DNA from 3 places in the Enterobacter sp. PL_is514 genome. Region 3 is predicted to be linked to each of the others. Evidence: predicted binding sites of a transcription regulator. Region 3 holds the regulator's gene; each other region holds the start of a gene.
The links. The regulator Fur, encoded in region 3, represses iron uptake genes when iron is present. The targets are predictions, from matches to a motif close to ATAATAATGAGAACNACTATCAA.
Positions count from the first base shown of each region.

Region 1: the regulator Fur is predicted to act here: its motif matches at 1,560-1,582, upstream of exbB (tol-pal system-associated acyl-CoA thioesterase).
Region 2: the regulator Fur is predicted to act here: its motif matches at 3,796-3,818, upstream of zupT (zinc transporter ZupT).

Region 1 is NZ_JBVPGN010000027.1:271,773-277,663, reverse strand. Features, by position in the region: gene AC0TNG_RS05475 (methyl-accepting chemotaxis protein) at 1-63, opposite strand, end outside; gene exbD (TonB system transport protein ExbD) at 337-762, opposite strand; gene exbB (tol-pal system-associated acyl-CoA thioesterase) at 767-1,498, opposite strand; gene metC (cystathionine beta-lyase) at 1,750-2,937, shown strand; gene yghB (DedA family general envelope maintenance protein YghB) at 3,081-3,740, shown strand; gene AC0TNG_RS05450 (AraC family transcriptional regulator) at 3,789-4,688, opposite strand; gene yqhD (alcohol dehydrogenase) at 4,884-5,891, shown strand, end outside.
Region 2 is NZ_JBVPGN010000027.1:240,879-246,769, reverse strand. Features, by position in the region: gene tolC (outer membrane channel protein TolC) at 1-730, shown strand, start outside; gene AC0TNG_RS05325 (DUF1190 family protein) at 921-1,589, shown strand; gene AC0TNG_RS05320 (glutathionylspermidine synthase family protein) at 1,592-2,752, shown strand; gene ygiD (4,5-DOPA-extradiol-dioxygenase) at 2,846-3,634, opposite strand; gene zupT (zinc transporter ZupT) at 3,831-4,604, shown strand; gene ribB (3,4-dihydroxy-2-butanone-4-phosphate synthase) at 4,637-5,290, opposite strand; FMN riboswitch at 5,397-5,547, opposite strand; gene ubiK (ubiquinone biosynthesis accessory factor UbiK) at 5,667-5,891, shown strand, end outside.
Region 3 is NZ_JBVPGN010000036.1:133,073-138,963, forward strand. Features, by position in the region: gene chiP (chitoporin ChiP) at 1-1,119, shown strand, start outside; gene chiQ (ChiQ/YbfN family lipoprotein) at 1,167-1,496, shown strand; gene fur (ferric iron uptake transcriptional regulator) at 1,593-2,039, opposite strand; gene fldA (flavodoxin FldA) at 2,329-2,859, opposite strand; gene ybfE (LexA regulated protein) at 3,015-3,302, opposite strand; gene ybfF (esterase) at 3,431-4,204, opposite strand; gene seqA (replication initiation negative regulator SeqA) at 4,388-4,936, shown strand; gene pgm (phosphoglucomutase (alpha-D-glucose-1,6-bisphosphate-dependent)) at 4,961-5,891, shown strand, end outside.

The DNA of each region.
Region 1 (5,891 bases), on a different contig from region 3:
GGCAGAAAGCGAAAACAGATCGTTTTGAGGCGCGTGCGGATACAGCCATGTCATCGTAGCCATAGGGAGTCTCTTGCTGTGCAGGTGAAAAGATCCTTCGAAGAAGGTTTGTTTTTATTATCTTTTTTAAGCGTAGTGGGGATATTCCACGACGCCATTTCAGCCAACGATATATTTTAATGACTCAGCCGAATACTAATATTTACTTAACTATCAATGGATTATTAATTATGGCTTTATTGATAAGGAAATATGAAGAATGGGGATATACAGCAGAAAATAATAACGATGCCGCGTGGCAGAAAACAAAAAAGCTGGCTTTCGCCAGCTTTCGTTCTATTTTTTGGCCGCTTTTTCTTCGCCGACCAGCCCAATCTTCAGGTAACCCGCCTGATGCAGCGTGTCCATTACCTTCATCATGGTTTCATAATCAACGGTTTTATCCGCACGGAAGAAGACCGTGGTATCTTTCTTACCGCCCGTAAGCTGATCCAGGGCCGGGATGACAGAGTCGGCCGTCACCGGGTCATTGCCGAGGAACATGGATTTATCCGCCTTCACCGACAGGTAGATAGGCTTCTCCGGGCGCGGCTGGGGCTGGCTGGATGAGGCAGGTAGATTTACCTTCACATCCACCGTCGCCAGCGGCGCAGCCACCATGAAGATAATCAGCAGAACCAGCATAACGTCGATAAACGGCGTCACGTTGATCTCATGCATTTCGCCGTTATCGTCCAGATTTTCGTTTAGACGCATCGCCATACTATCAACCCACGCGCAGTTTGGACGCCGCGTGCACCGGCTTAACCGAGCTGGCATTCAGGTCGAGATCGCGACTTTGCAGCAGCAGAACCTGCGCGGCAACGTCACCCAGCGTGGCTTTGTAGCTGCCAATCATACGCGCGAAGATGTTATAGATAACCACCGCCGGAATCGCCGCGACCAGACCAATCGCCGTCGCCAGCAGCGCTTCTGCGATACCCGGGGCCACAACCGCCAGGTTGGTGGTTTGGGTCTGCGCGATACCGATAAAGCTGTTCATGATGCCCCAGACCGTACCGAACAGACCGATAAACGGTGAGATCGCCCCGATGGTCGCCAGATAACCATTGCCGCGCCCCATGTGTCGGCCAACGGCCGCCACGCGACGCTCCAGGCGGAAACCGGTACGTTCTTTGATGCCTTCGTTATCTTCACTGCCCGCGGAGAGTTCCAGCTCGTTCTGCGCTTCATTCACTAACAGGGTGGTCAGGCTTTTCGCGTGGAAGGATGAGGTCATGTCTGAAGCCTGATCCAGAGAGCGGGCTTCAGCCAGCTGCTGCTGTTCCCTCTTGAGGCGACGCTTCTGCGAAAGCAGCTCGGCGCTCTTGCTGAAGAAGATAGCCCAGGTGACAACGGACGCCAGAATCAGGCCGATCATCACAATCTTAACCACGATGTCAGCATGCTGATACATGCCCCAAACGGAGAGATCCGCCTGCATCAAATTATTACCCACTCTGTATCTCCAGGACGCAAATCACAAAATCTGAACGTAATAATATCAAAACGTCGTCGAATTGATAGTAGTTCTCATTAGTATTTGCATAGTGCCGCAATTTTCGTTCACTTTCCTTGCGCTTACGCAGTAAAAATTTCTTATGCGTTTTTTTGCTAATATTTTCTGCTTATTCGATAAGCCTGCGGGTGCAGTTTTTTCCAATCGTGGTAGTCTGGACGTCCAGACGTATAAAAACAGGGTTAGCGAACATGACAAAGAAGCATCTTGATACCACGCTGGTACAGGCAGGACGCAGCAAAAAATATACTCAGGGATCTGTCAACAGCGTGATTCAACGCGCCTCCTCGCTGGTGTTTGATACCGTTGAGGAGAAAAAAATCGCCACGCGCAACCGCGCGAAAGGCGGCCTGTTTTATGGCCGTCGCGGCACGCTAACCCATTTTTCTCTGCAGGAGGCGATGTGCGAGCTGGAAGGAGGCGCAGGCTGCGCGCTGTTCCCGTGCGGAGCGGCTGCGGTCGCCAACACCATTCTGGCGTTCGTGGAACAGGGCGATCACATCCTGATGACCAACACCGCCTACGAACCCAGCCAGGACTTCTGTACCAAAATTCTCAGCAAGCTCGGCGTGACCACCGGCTGGTTCGACCCGCTGATTGGTGAAGGTATTGCCGAACTTATTCAGCCCAACACGCGCATTGTGTTCCTGGAATCGCCGGGGTCGCTCACCATGGAAGTTCACGACGTGCCGGCTATCGTGAAGGCCGTGCGCAGCAAAGCGCCAGAGGCGATCGTTATGATCGACAACACCTGGGCGGCAGGCGTGCTGTTCAAAGCGCTGGACTTCGACATTGATATCTCGATTCAGGCGGCGACGAAGTACCTGATTGGCCACTCGGACGGCATGATCGGCACGGCGGTCTCCAACGCGCGCTGCTGGGATCAGCTGCGTGAAAACGCCTACCTGATGGGCCAGATGGTGGATGCCGACACGGCCTACATGACCAGCCGCGGACTCCGCACGCTGGGCGTTCGCCTGCGTCAGCACCATGAAAGCAGCCTGAGAGTTGCCGAGTGGCTGGCACAGCATCCGCAGGTTGAGCGCGTGAATCACCCCGCGCTACCCGGCAGTAAAGGCCATGAGTTCTGGCAGCGTGACTTTACAGGCAGCAGCGGGTTGTTCTCGTTTGTGCTGAAAAAACGGCTGAATAATGACGAGCTGGCAAGCTATCTGGATAATTTTACCCTCTTCAGCATGGCCTACTCGTGGGGCGGTTTTGAATCCCTCATCCTGGCTAACCAGCCGGAACAGATTGCGGCCCTGCGCCCCGGTGGCGACGTGGACTTCAGCGGTACCCTGATTCGACTGCATATCGGTTTAGAAAATGTTGACGATCTGATTGCGGATTTAGCAGCAGGGTTCGAGCGTATCGTGTAGAGTGCTGGCTGAAAATGTACTCCCTGGACGCTTTTGTGAACACCGCAAGCGGAAAAGTCTGCATGAGTTGCGCCCGGGATCAAACCCGACGGGCGAATAAGGGAGTACAATAGCGCTATATCTGCTGTTCCACAGGAAAGTCCATGGCTGTTATTCAAGATATTATCGCGGCGCTCTGGCACCACGATTTTGCCGCGCTGGCGGATCCTCACGTCGTCGGTATCGTCTATTTCGTGATGTTCGCAACTCTGTTTCTGGAAAATGGATTACTGCCAGCCTCGTTTTTACCCGGTGACAGCCTGCTTTTACTTGCCGGGGCGTTAATCGGTAAAGGCGTCATGGACTTCACGCCAACGATGGTTATCCTTACCTCCGCAGCCAGCCTGGGCTGCTGGCTGAGCTATCTGCAGGGCCGCTGGCTGGGGAACACGCGCGTCGTCAAAAGCTGGCTGGCGCAGCTGCCGCATAAGTATCACCAGCGTGCGACCTGCATGTTTGACCGGCACGGCCTGCTGGCGCTGCTGGCGGGGCGTTTCCTGGCGTTTGTTCGCACGCTTCTGCCGACGATGGCGGGCATTTCCGGCCTGTCGAACCGCCGCTTTCAGTTCTTCAACTGGCTGAGCGCCCTGCTGTGGGTTGGCGTGGTGACGACGCTCGGCTACGCGCTGAATATGATCCCCTTCGTGAAACACCACGAAGATCAGGTAATGACCTTCCTCATGGTGCTGCCGATGTTCCTGCTGGTGGCGGGTCTGGTGGGGACTATCGCGGTGGTGATTAAGAAGAAGTACTGCAGCGCATAATTCAACAAAGCCGGGTGGCGCTATCGCTTACCCGGCCTACGTTTTTCGTCAGACTCCCTGCATCGTTCTTATACGTGACGCATCCTCTCCCGGCGTAACGCCGAAATAGCGCTTAAACTCCCGACTGAACTGCGACGCACTTTCGTAGCCCACCCGCATCGCCGCCGCGCTGGCCTTCATGCCGTCGTGGATCATCAGCATCCGCGCCTTATGCAGCCGGTAGGTTTTGAGGTACTGCAGCGGCGAGGTGCTGGTCACCGATTTAAAATTATGGTGAAACGCCGAGACGCTCATGTTCGCTTCCGCCGCCAGCTGGTCGACGCTGAGGTTTTCGGTGTACTGGCTCTCGATACGCTTGAGCACGCGGCTTATCAGGCTGAAGTGGGTCTGTCGGCTCACCAGGGCCAGTAACGCCCCGCCTCCCGGGCCCAGCAGCACGTGGTAGAGAATTTCGCGGATAATCTGCTTGCCCAGAATGCGCGCGTCCAGCGGCCTCTCCATCACGTCCAGCAGACGCTCAATGGCGCAGAGGATCTCTTCCGACAGCGTCGCCGAGTTAATCCCGCTCGACGCCATCGAAGGCTGGAAGAGTTCATCTTCGCCAATCTCCATCAGCAGTTCCTGCAGCTGCAGAATATCGACGTTGACGCGAATACCCGCCAGCGGAACGGCCTCTGTCGCGAAGGTTTCACATTCAAAGGGTAAAGGTACCGTCAGAAGCAGATATTCGTTGGTGTCGTAGCGGAACACGCGCTCGTTGATATAGCCAATTTTATGGCCAGAGAAGAGAAAAACGATGCCAGGCTGGTACATGACCGGCGTGCGCGTCCCTGGCTGCGTGCCATAAAGCAGGCGAATGTCAGGAAGCAGGCCACTGACGCCATTTTCGTTATCTATCAGTCTTTTAATCTGCGCAGTGAGCTGCTGGCAGATAGCCTCACGGTTCATCTTGCGTTACTCCGGGTGCGGTTTTCGACGTTGACAGTGTGCGTCGTTTTCCGCGCTTTCTCCAGCGCTCTGTAGAAATGGGCAAGACATCGGCAGGAATGTGCATTGAGGGCGTAGCCCCGGGCGGCCACAATGAGCAGCATCAGGTCGCCCTCTGCGCCACCACGGTTTTTCACCCACTAAAGGGAACGAGCAATGAACAACTTTAATCTTCACACCCCAACCCGCATTCTGTTTGGTAAAGACGCTATCGCCGATCTGCGCGCGCAGATCCCTGCTGACGCCCGCGTGCTGATCACCTACGGTGGCGGCAGCGTGAAAAAAACCGGAGTATTGGATCAGGTTTACAGCGCGCTGGACGGTCTGGACGTGCGTGAGTTCGGCGGCATCGAGCCAAACCCGTCTTACGAAACGCTGATGAACGCGGTGAAAATCGCCCGCGAAGAAAACATCACCTTCCTGCTGGCGGTCGGCGGCGGCTCCGTGCTGGACGGTACCAAATTCATCGCGGCGGCAGCGCACTACGCTGACGGCATCGATCCATGGCACATTCTGGAAACCCGCGGCAGCGACATCAAAAGCGCTATCCCGATGGGCTCCGTGCTGACTCTGCCGGCCACCGGTTCTGAATCCAACAAGGGCGCGGTGATCTCCCGTAAAACCACCGGCGATAAACAAGCATTCATGAACGAACACGTTCAGCCTGTGTTCGCCATTCTGGACCCGGTTTACACCTACACCCTGCCTGCGCGTCAGGTAGCGAATGGTGTGGTCGACGCCTTTGTTCATACCGTTGAGCAGTACGTCACGTATCCGGTAAATGCCAAAATTCAGGATCGCTTCGCGGAAGGCATTCTGCTGACGCTCGTCGAAGAAGGTCCGAAAGCGCTGAAAGAGCCGGAAAACTACGACGTTCGCGCCAACGTAATGTGGGCCGCCACGCAGGCGCTAAACGGCCTGATCGGGGCTGGCGTGCCGCAGGACTGGGCAACCCACATGCTGGGCCACGAGCTGACGGCAATGCACGGTCTGGACCACGCTCAGACGCTGGCCGTTGTGCTGCCTGCCCTGTGGAACGAAAAACGCGACACTAAACGCGCCAAACTGCTGCAGTACGCTGAACGCGTGTGGAACATCACCGAGGGTTCTGACGATGCGCGTATTGATGCCGCCATCGAAGCGACCCGCAGCTTCTTTGAAGGT
Region 2 (5,891 bases), on a different contig from region 3:
CCTGGCCCGCGAGCAAATTCGTCAGGCGCAGGACGGTCATCTGCCAACCCTGAGCCTGAGTGCCTCTACCGGCATCTCTGACACCACCTACAGTGGTTCTAAAACGAATGGTGCCAATTCGCAGGGTTATAATGACAGCAATATGGGCCAGAACAAGGTGGGCCTGAGCTTCTCTCTGCCGCTGTACCAGGGCGGTCAGGTCAACTCTCAGGTGAAACAGGCGCAGTACAACTTTGTTGGCGCGAGCGAGCAGCTGGAAAGCGCGCATCGTAACGTGGTGCAGACCGTACGTTCATCCTTCAACAACGTGAACGCCTCAATCAGCAGCATCAACGCCTATAAACAGGCCGTTGTGTCTGCACAGAGCTCTCTGGACGCGATGGAAGCGGGTTACTCGGTCGGTACACGTACTATCGTTGACGTGCTCGACGCGACCACCACGCTGTACAACGCGAAACAGCAGCTCTCCAGCGCGCGTTATCAGTACCTGATTAACCAGCTGAACATTAAGCAGGCTCTGGGTACGCTGAACGAGCAAGACCTGCAGATGCTGAACAGCGCACTGGGCAAGCCGGTCTCCACCTCTCCGGAGAGCGTTGCACCAGAGAATCCTGATCAGGTTGCCGCGGTTGATAACTTCAACGCTAACAGCAACACCCCTGCTGCACAGCCCGCTGCCGCACGCACCACAGCGCCTGCCAGCAAGGGCAATAATCCGTTCCGTAATTAAGAGTGTCATCAGGCCTGGTGCGGCCTGATGCCCTCACCCCGCCCCTCTCCCACAGGGAGAGGGAGCATCTGAATCACATCCGAACGTAAGCCAACGTAAAGATCCCCCTGATTCCGCCCCTCTTCGCTTCATTTTCAACCACTCATCCTCTATCCTGAGCGTTATTACCACTGGGTCCTGGAAGACAAAGATGAAACGGACAAAATCTATAAATCACGCTTCGTTCCGCAAGAGCTGGAACGCGCGTCACCTCACCCCTGTTGCGCTGGCGGTCACGGCTGTCTTTATGCTGGCAGGCTGTGAGAAAAATGACGAAACGGTTTCGCTGTATCAAAACGCAGACGACTGCTCTGCCGCAACCGGCAAAGCCGCCGAGTGTAAAACGGCTTATACGAGCGCGCTGAAAGAAGCAGAACGTACCGCGCCGAAATATGCCTCACGCGAAGACTGCGTGGCGGAATTCGGTGAAGGTCAGTGCCAGCAGGCACCGGCCCAGGCCAGCACCGCACCTGAAAATCAGGCGCAGGCGCAGTCCAGCGGCAGCTTCTGGATGCCGCTGATGGCAGGCTACATGATGGGTCGCCTGATGGGCGGCGGTGCAGGCTACCAGCAGCAGCCGCTGTTTAGCTCGAAAAACCCGGCCAGCCCGGCTTACGGTCAATATACCGATGCCAGCGGTAAAGGCTACGGCGCAGCGACGCCTGGCCGCACCGTGACGGTACCGAAAACGGCAATGGCGCCGAAGCCTGCGACGACCAGCACCATCACCCGCGGCGGGTTTGGTGAATCGGTGGCGAAGCAGACCAGCATGCAGCGCAGCGCGACAGGCACCTCCTCTACTCGCTCAATGGGCGGCTGATCATGGAACGAGTCAGTATCACCGAGCGCCCGGACTGGCGTGAAAAAGCCACCGAGTACGGTTTTAACTTCCATACCATGTACGGCGAGCCGTACTGGTGTGAAGACGCTTACTACAAGCTCACGCTGGCCCAGGTTGAGAAGCTGGAAGAGGTGACGGCAGAGCTGCATCAGATGTGCCTGAAGGTCGTGGAAAAGGTCATCGACAGCGACGAGCTGATGGCAAAGTTCCGCATTCCGAAGCACACCTGGAGCTTTGTCCGCCAGTCGTGGAAAACAAATCAGCCTTCGCTTTACTCTCGCCTGGATCTGGCGTGGGACGGCAAAGGTGAACCGAAGCTTCTGGAAAACAACGCCGATACCCCAACGTCCCTGTACGAAGCGGCGTTCTTCCAGTGGATCTGGCTGGAAGACCAGGCCAATGCCGGAAACCTGCCGGAAGGCAGCGACCAGTTCAACAGCCTGCAGGAGAAGCTGATCGAGCGCTTCGCCGAGCTACGCGAGCAGTTTGGCTTCAACCTGCTGCATCTCGCCTGCTGCCGCGACACGGAAGAAGACCGTGGCACGGTTCAGTATCTGCAGGACTGCGCTGCCGAAGCGGAGGTGGCGACCGAGTTCCTCTATATCGAGGATATCGGCCTGGGTGAAAAAGGTCAGTTTACGGATACGCAGGATCAGGTGATCAGCAACCTGTTCAAGCTCTACCCGTGGGAGTACATGCTCCGCGAGATGTTCTCCACCAAGCTGGAAGATGCTGGCGTGCGCTGGCTGGAACCGGCCTGGAAGAGCATTATCTCTAACAAAGCCCTGCTGCCGATGCTCTGGGAGATGTTCCCGAATCACCCGAACCTGCTGCCGGCGTATTTTGCGGAAGATGATTACCCGCAGATGGAGAAATACGTCGTTAAGCCGATCTTCTCCCGCGAAGGCGCGAACGTGTCGATTATCGAAAACGGTAAGACGCTGGAAGCGGTTGAAGGGCCGTACGGCGAAGAAGGGATGATCGTCCAGGAGTTCTATCCACTGCCGAAATTTGGCGACAGCTATACGCTGATTGGCAGCTGGCTCATCAACGATCTGCCAGCCGGAATTGGCATTCGCGAAGATCGCGCGCTGATCACGCAGGATCTGTCGCGGTTCTATCCGCATATTTTTGTGGAGTAAGACTGCGGCCTGATGCCCTCACCCCAGCCCTCTCCCACAGGGAGAGGGTGCACACACTAAAAACGGCAACCTGAAGTTGCCGTTTTGCTTTTATTACCCCACCTGCACCGACAGCATACTCAGACTCCCCATCTCAATACCGTCAACCGGGATCGTAACCGGCTCCTGACCATCCCACGCGCCAAGCACGTACAGCAGCGGCAGGAAGTGTTCCGGCGTCGGGTTAGAAAGCGAACCGCCCTCATGATCCAGATAGTTCACCAGCGGATGCTCCTCAGCCGGCCCCTGCCACGTCAGGTTTGCTTTAACGTAGTCGTTAAAAGCGGTCGCCCACGGGTAAGGCGTATTCTCACCGTGCCAGCGCGCTGTACGCAGGTTGTGCACCACGTTGCCGCTTGCCACCAGCATGATGCCTTCATCACGAAGCGTTGCCAGCTTGCGGCCCATCTCCAGATGCCAGGCGGCCGGTTTGGTGCTGTCGATGCTCAGCTGCACCATCGGGATATCCGCATCAGGATACATTTTAATCAGCACGCCCCAGGAGCCATGGTCAAAACCCCAGGCTTCTTTATCCAGCGTTACAGGAACAGGCGCCAGCAGATCCACCAGCCTTTGTGCCAGCTCAGGCGAGCCGGGGGCTGGATAATGCGTGTCATACAGCGCCTGCGGGAAGCCGCCAAAATCATGAATGGTTTTTGGCGCTTCCATGGCAGTCACGCCCGTTCCACGGGTGAACCAGTGCGCGGATACCACCACAATCGCTTTTGGACGCGGCAACGTCTCGCCCAGGCTACGCCATGCGCGGGTATAGACGTTGTCTTCCAGAACGTTCATAGGGCTGCCGTGGCCTAAAAACAGGGCTGGCATACGGGAAGAAGTCATGGTGATATCCTTACAGAAGGTGTCAATTTAATGGTGCTACATTACGCGCAATCCGGCAAAGATGAACGCAGATAAGCGTGAAGATCATCATCAGGAAATTTGAATGTAAGGAATGTGTAAAGCCGGGGTTCGCCCCTCGCTTTGCCAGAAATGAATCATTTATATTAATGAGAATCATTATCAAAAGGAGTTATGCATGTCAGTCCCCTTGATCCTGACCATACTCGCGGGCGCTGCGACCTTTATCGGTGCGATCCTCGGCGTACTTGGTCAAAAGCCCTCTAACCGCGTGCTGGCCTTCTCGCTGGGCTTTGCTGCCGGGATCATGCTGCTCATCTCCCTGATGGAGATGCTGCCTGCCGCGCTGGGCACAGAAGGCATGTCTCCGCTGCTGGGTTACGGCATGTTTGTTTTTGGCCTGCTGGGGTACTTTGCCCTCGACCGGATGCTGCCGCACGCGCATCCGCAGGATTTAATGCAGAAAAACGTAACGCCCATGCCGCGGAATATTAAGCGAACGGCGGTTCTGCTGACGCTGGGCATCAGCCTGCATAATTTCCCGGAAGGGGTCGCCACCTACGTGACGGCCAGCAGCAATCTGGAAATGGGCTTTGGCATCGCACTGGCGGTGGCCTTACACAATATTCCTGAAGGACTGGCCGTCGCCGGACCGGTCTATGCCGCCACGGGCTCGAAACGCACCGCAGTGTTCTGGGCAGGTATTTCCGGGATGGCCGAAATCCTTGGCGGCGTGCTGGCCTGGCTGATCCTTGGTAGCCTGGTCTCTCCGGTAGTGATGGCGGCGATTATGGCAGCGGTAGCCGGGATCATGGTTGCACTTTCGGTGGATGAACTGATGCCGCTGGCGAAGGAGATAGATCCTAACAACAACCCCAGCTATGGCGTGCTGTGCGGAATGTCGGTGATGGGATTAAGCCTGGTTCTGCTGCAGACCGCAGGAATCGGGTAAAAAAACGCCGGGATATCCCGGCGTTTTTATTATCAGCTGGCTTTGCGCTCGTGCGCCTGGCGATACTCCACCAGATCTTCAATCGTGACCACCGGCATGTTGTGCAGACGCGCAAAGGTGATGCACTCCGGCGCGCGCGCCATAGTGCCGTCATCGTTGGTCAGTTCACACAGCACACCCGCAGGTTTGAAGCCCGCCAGCGTCACCAGGTCGATGGTCGCTTCGGTGTGACCGCCGCGGGTCAGGACGCCGCCCGCCTGCGCGCGCAGTGGGAAGACGTGGCCTGGACGATGCAGATCGGATGGCTTCGCACCGTCAGCAATCGCGGCACGTACGGTGGTCAGACGGTCAGCCGCAGACACACCGGTGGTCACGCCATGCGCCGCTTCAATAGTCACGGTAAAACCGGTACCAAAGGCGCTGGTGTTGTTTTCGACCATCATCGGCAGCTCGAGCTGCTTACGACGATCTTCGGTAATACACAGGCATACGATGCCGCTGCCGTGACGGATGGTCAGCGCCATCTGTTCAACGGTCATGTTTTCGGCGGCGAAAATCATGTCGCCTTCGTTTTCACGGTTTTCATCGTCAAGCACCATCACACCGCGGCCTTCGCGCAGTGCATCCAGTGCATGTTCAACACGTTGAGTTGAAGTGCCAAAAGAGGAAAGTAGCGTCTGATTCATGGTAAAAAAACCTCATTAACATTATGGTTACCAGAATCAGGGCAGTCTTAGGAGCGCCGTATAAGCGGCAAAAAGATAACGTGAGCGGGCCCATGCCCGACTGGATCGTTACTCTCTCCCATCCGGACTCTAACCGTCGGCCCCGGAATTACACCGGATCTGCTGACCTTTGAGTTTTCACCCAAAGCGCTCGCGGGCTTTCAGCGTCACGCTGATTTACCGCCGGTGGGGAATTTCGCCCCGCCCTGAGAATAAGCGAGATAACTATAACGCTATTGATTATCCTGGGCAATGCATAAGCATCAAACAATTTTGTTTACCCCGGGCATGACGCGCTACAATGGACACTAACACCTTTCCATCAAGGGAAACGACAATGATTGACCCGAAGAAAATTGAGCAGATCGCGCGTCAGGTTCATGAATCCATGCCAAAAGGCATTCGTGAATTTGGTGATGACGTTGAGAAGAAAATCCGCCAGACGCTGCAGGCGCAGTTGGTTCGCCTTGATTTAGTCAGCCGCGAAGAGTTTGACGTGCAGACCCAGGTTCTGCTGCGCACCCGCGAGAAGCTGGCGCTGCTGGAACAGCGTCTGACCGAG
Region 3 (5,891 bases):
ACCGCGATTGAAATGGCGGAAAACGGCGACAGCGGCCACCCGAACGAAATCGCCTTCTCCTCCAGCAACAAAGCCTATGATGAAGACTGGTCCGGGGATAAGAGCGGTATAAGCCTTTACAAAGCCGCGGCGAAATTTAAATACGGTCCGGTATGGGCGCGCGGCGGTTATATTCAGCCAACTGGCCAGACTCTGTTAGCGCCGCACTGGAGCTTTATGCCGGGTACCTATCAGGGTGCGGAAGCGGGAGCTAACTTTGACTACGGTGATGCGGGTGCGTTGAGCTTCTCCTATATGTGGACCAACGAGTACAAAGCGCCTTGGCACATCGAGATGGACAAGTTCTACCAGAACGATAAAAAAACCAAAGTCGATTACCTGCACTCGCTGGGCGCGAAATACGACTTCAAAAACGATCTGGTGCTTGAAGCGGCATTTGGTCAGGCACAAGGCTATATCGATCAGTACTTTGCTAAGGCCAGCTATAAGTTTGATGTCGCGGGTAGCCCGCTGAGTACTAGCTACCAGTTCTACGGTACGCGCGATAAAGTCAGTAACGGTGGGGTCAATGACATTTATGACGGCACCGCGTGGCTGCAGGCACTCACCTTCGGCTACAAGGTTGGTCAGGTTGATTTGCGTCTGGAAGGCACATGGGTGAAGGCGGAAGGGCAGCAGGGCTACTTCCTGCAGCGTATGACTCCGACCTACGCCTCCTCCAACGGCCGTCTTGATATCTGGTGGGATAACCGCTCAGACTTCAACGCCGACGGCGAGAAAGCGGTCTTCTTCGGTGCAATGTACGACCTGAAAAACTGGAACCTGCCTGGCTGGGCGGTGGGCGCTTCTTACGCTTACGCCTGGGACGCAAAACCTGCCGATATGGCAACACCGGACGCATACTACGATCCCAACTATCGCCTGAAAGAGTCTTCCTACAGCCTGGATGCAATCTATACCCTGCAGGATGGCCGCGCGAAAGGCACGATGTTCAAACTGCACTTCACCCAGTATGACAATCACTCCGATATCCCGAGCTATGCGGGCGGTTACGGCAACATTTTCCAGGATGAACGTGACGTGAAATTCATGGTTATCGCCCCATTCACCATCTTCTGATAAACGCACCGGCGGGCTGAGTCCCGCCGGTATGGAGACCGTATATGATGAAAAAAATCGTAGTCGTCGCGTTGCTGGCATCAGGGCTGGTGGCGTGTGCTCAGACTCAGGCACCAAAAGAGGACTCCCGCCTGAAGGAGGCGTATAGCGCCTGCATTAATACTGCGGAAGGATCGCCGGAGAAAATTGAAGCCTGCCAGAGCGTGCTAAACGTGCTGAAGAAAGAGAAAGCGCATGAGCAGTTCGCGACGCAGGAAAATGTCCGCGTAATGGATTACCAGGCCTGTATCCAGGCGCGTAAAACCGGTAACGATCAGGAAGTGGCGAAGCGTTGCGACCAGATTTGGAAAGAAATTCGAAGCAATAACAGTAAGTAACTCGCTGTTATCATGCCCGGTGGCGCTGCGCTACCGGGCATTTTTTTAGGCAAAAAAAAGCCAACCTTACGGCTGGCTCAGAGTATGAACACTTGTTTATTTCGCGTCGTGCGCGTGGTCGTCTTCGCGGCAATCGCCTTCAGCGCAATGACCGTAAAGGTACAGGCTGTGGTTGGTCAGGCGGATGCCATGACGCGCGGCGATTTCACGCTGGCGTGATTCGATGGAATCATCGCTGAATTCAATGACCTTGCCGCAATCGAGGCAGATCAGGTGATCGTGGTGCTGCTGCTGGGTCAGTTCGAAAACAGATTTACCGCCTTCGAAATTATGACGGGTAACAATGCCCGCGTCATCAAACTGGTTCAGCACGCGATAGACGGTAGCCAGCCCAATCTCTTCACCCATGTCGATAAGACGTTTATAAAGGTCTTCCGCACTGACATGGTGATTGTCTGGACCCTGAAGCACTTCAAGGATTTTTAACCGAGGAAGCGTAACTTTCAGGCCAGCCTTCTTTAATGCGGTATTGTTGTCAGTCATGCGGAATCTGTCCTGTTGCTAAACGATTCACTTCTGTAGGAAGTGACAGAAAATGCACCTGGGATAATGCGTCTCATTATAGAACTGCCATGGCTAAATGAAAACTGCAAGTCTCAGGCAAAATATGCTTATAAAAATGGGGTATCACCAACAAACTTGCTCAATGGAAAACCACATTTATCAGGGAGACATTGTACAGGTCTGGGCGAAAAAGTTAAAAGATTGTAGCGATTAATTTAATCGGTTTGACCTGGGGCATGGGCGCAACCGCAGTTGCGCCGCGAAATAATCAGGCGTTCAGAATATCGTCCAGGTGCAGTTCTTCACGGATCTGCTTCACCCACTTCTCAACACGCTCGGCGGTCAGTTCTGGCTGACGGTCTTCGTCGATGGCCAGACCCACGAAGTGATCGTCATCGGCCAGGCCTTTAGACGCTTCGAAGTGGTAACCGGCGGTCGGCCAGTGGCCTACAATAACCGCGCCATTCGGCTCAATGATGTCGCGGATGGTGCCCAGCGCGTCACAGAAGTATTCGGCGTAGTCTTCCTGATCGCCACAGCCAAACAGGGCGACCAGCTTACCGTTGAAGTCGACTTCTTCCAGCGTCGGGAAGAAATCATCCCAGTCGCACTGGGCTTCACCGTAGTACCAGGTTGGGATACCCAGCAGCAAAATGTCATAGCCTTCCAGATCTTCTTTGCTGCTCTTGGCGATGTCATGCACATCAGCAACGTCTTTACCGAGCTGTTTTTGAATGTTTTTTGCGATATTTTCGGTATTGCCGGTATCACTGCCAAAGAAAATGCCGATGATTGCCATGAGTAAAATAACCTCTTGAAACTTAATAGTATGGTGGCGCAATTCGGCCACGGATAAGGGCAATAATAGCAGAACTGGCAACCCTGCGGAAACAGCTATCGCGCAGGACTGCACTCTGTGCTACATGAAAAGGGCGATAAAGGGGATTTTCAGACTTATGCCTGGCCGCGTAACGTTTCAAGCTGCGCGATCAACATCTCTTCAATGAGTTCACTGCGGCTGATATTTCGCGCGTCGGCCAGCTCGTTCAGCGCATCGACGGCGTCGGCGTTAAGCTTCAGTTCGACACGCTTAAGCCCACGATTTTTATCGCGTTTAAGCTGGTTGCGTTTATTGATACGCAGCTGTTCATCGCGCGAAAGCGGATTCGTCTTGGGTCGTCCCGGGCGACGCTCATTCGCGAACAGATCTAGTGTCGTACGGTCCGTTTGTTCTTTGGCCATGATTCTGAGACTTCGGGGGAAACACGCCGCCCTGCTAATGCCCGGGCGATAAGCGCGCCATCATACATCACCAAAAACGGCACGCCAACGACTGGACGCCTGCAGCCTTCCAGTCGCTCTCTTTTTAATCAATTTGCAGTATCAGCAAGATAGCGGCGAATGGCGCGCAGCACGGCGTCAGGTTTTTCCGCATGCACCCAGTGCCCGGCACCGGCAATAACGTGGGCGCGAGCCTGCGGGAATTGGGCCAGCAGCGTGTCGCGGTACGCGTCGGTTACGTAAGGTGAGTTTCCGCCGCGAATAAAGAGGGTAGGGTGCGGCCAGGCGGGGACGGTTTTCCAGCCCACGATGTTGTTGTACTGGTCCCAGAGCACCGGCACGTTAAAACGCCATTGCCCGTCAACAAACGACTTCAGCAGGAACTGCACGACGCCTTCTTCATCAAGATGCTCACGCATGACGGCAGCCGCCTGTTGGCGTGTCGCGACACCCGCTTCTGTGACCGCATTAATGGCGGCAAAAATCTCGTCGTGACGACGGACGTCATAATCCACGGGCGCGACGTCAATTACCACCAGGCCGCTAATACGGTCCGGGGCCAGTGCCGTCAGGGCCATCACCGCTTTACCACCCATTGAATGCCCGATCAGCGTTACCTTCTGCAGGCTATGTGCGTCCAGCGTATCCAGCAGATCCTGCGCCATCGCCGCGTAGGTCATCTCGTCGGAACGCCCGGAAAGACCGTGATTGCGCATATCGACCTGTAAAATATCGTGGTCGGTAACCAGATCGCGTGCCAGCACGCCCAGGTTATCCAGGCTGCCAAAAAGCCCGTGAACCAGTACGATGGGAGAATTATTGTTCGGCGATTGTGCAGTTTGCGCTCGGGTATTCAATTTCATGGCAAAGTTCTTTTTTTACGTATGTCAGGTTAGGGTATCATGTTGACCATTCTGCCGCCCGGCTGCAAGGTTCCAGTTTAATCTGACTTTTGCCGCCAACCTGGTTTGACGCTATCCGCTGTTGGGATTTGACCTTATAATCCCAATGACTTGTATTCAGATAAGATATCGCACTGGATTAAGATGAAAACAATCGAAGTTGATGACGAACTCTATCAGTATATTGCCAGCCAGACGCGGCATATCGGGGAGAGCGCGTCCGACATTTTACGGCGCATGCTTAAAATTTCCGCCGCTTCACAGCCTGCTACCCCAGTCACCAAAGATGTCGTGTCTCAGCCGAGCGTTGTTGCACAAGCAAAACCTGCCGTGACGCCGGCAAAAGATAAAGTGCGCGCGATGCGCGAGCTGCTGCTCTCCGATGAATACGCGGAACAGAAAAAGGCGGTTAACCGCTTTATGCTGGTGCTGTCTACACTTTATTCACTGGATAACAAAGCGTTTGCTGAAGCGACCGAGTCGCTGCACGGTCGTACTCGCGTCTATTTCGCGGGCGACGAGCAGACGCTGCTGCAAAATGGCAATCAAACCAAACCCAAACATGTTCCTGGCACCCCATACTGGGTGATAACCAATACCAATACGGGCCGCAAGTGCAGCATGATTGAACACATCATGCAGTCCATGCAGTTCCCGGCGGAATTGATTGAAAAGGTTTGCGGTACAATTTAACCCTTGCATCAGAAGGACCCGGTAATGGCAAATCACAGCCGTGCAGGCCAACCTGCACAACAAAGCGATTTGATTAACGTCGCTCAGCTGACCGCGCAGTATTACGTGCTGAAGCCGGTCGTGGGCAACGCAGAACACGCAGTGAAGTTTGGTACATCTGGTCACCGCGGCAGCGCGGCGCGCCACAGCTTTAACGAACCGCACATTCTGGCCATTGCTCAGGCCATTGCGGAAGAGCGCGCTAAAAACGGCGTTACCGGTCCGTGCTACGTGGGGAAAGATACCCATGCCCTGTCTGAACCGGCGTTCATCTCTGTTGTGGAAGTGCTGGCTGCAAACGGCGTCGATGTCATTGTTCAGGAGAACAATGGCTTCACCCCAACGCCTGCGGTCTCTAACGCCATCCTGGTACACAACAAAAAAGGTGGCGCGCTGGCTGACGGTATCGTTATCACGCCATCCCACAACCCGCCGGAAGACGGTGGCATCAAATACAACCCGCCTAACGGTGGCCCGGCGGACACCAACGTCACCAAAGTGGTCGAAGATCGTGCGAACGCCTTGCTGGCTGACGGCCTGAAAGGCGTGAAGCGCATTTCTCTGGATGCGGCCATGGCGTCCGGCCACGTAAAAGAGCAGGATCTGGTTCAGCCGTTCGTGGAAGGGCTGGCGGATATCGTCGATATGGCGGCCATTCAGAAAGCCGGCCTGAAGCTGGGCGTGGATCCGTTGGGCGGCTCTGGTATCGAATACTGGAAGCGTATCGCCGAGCACTACAAGCTGGATCTGACCATCGTGAACGATCACGTCGATCAGACCTTCCGTTTTATGCACCTGGATAAAGACGGCGCGATCCGTATGGACTGCTCTTCCGAGTGCGCAATGGCGGGCCTGCTGGCGCTGCGTGATAAATTCGATCTGGCGTTTGCTAACGACCCGGATTATGACCGTCACG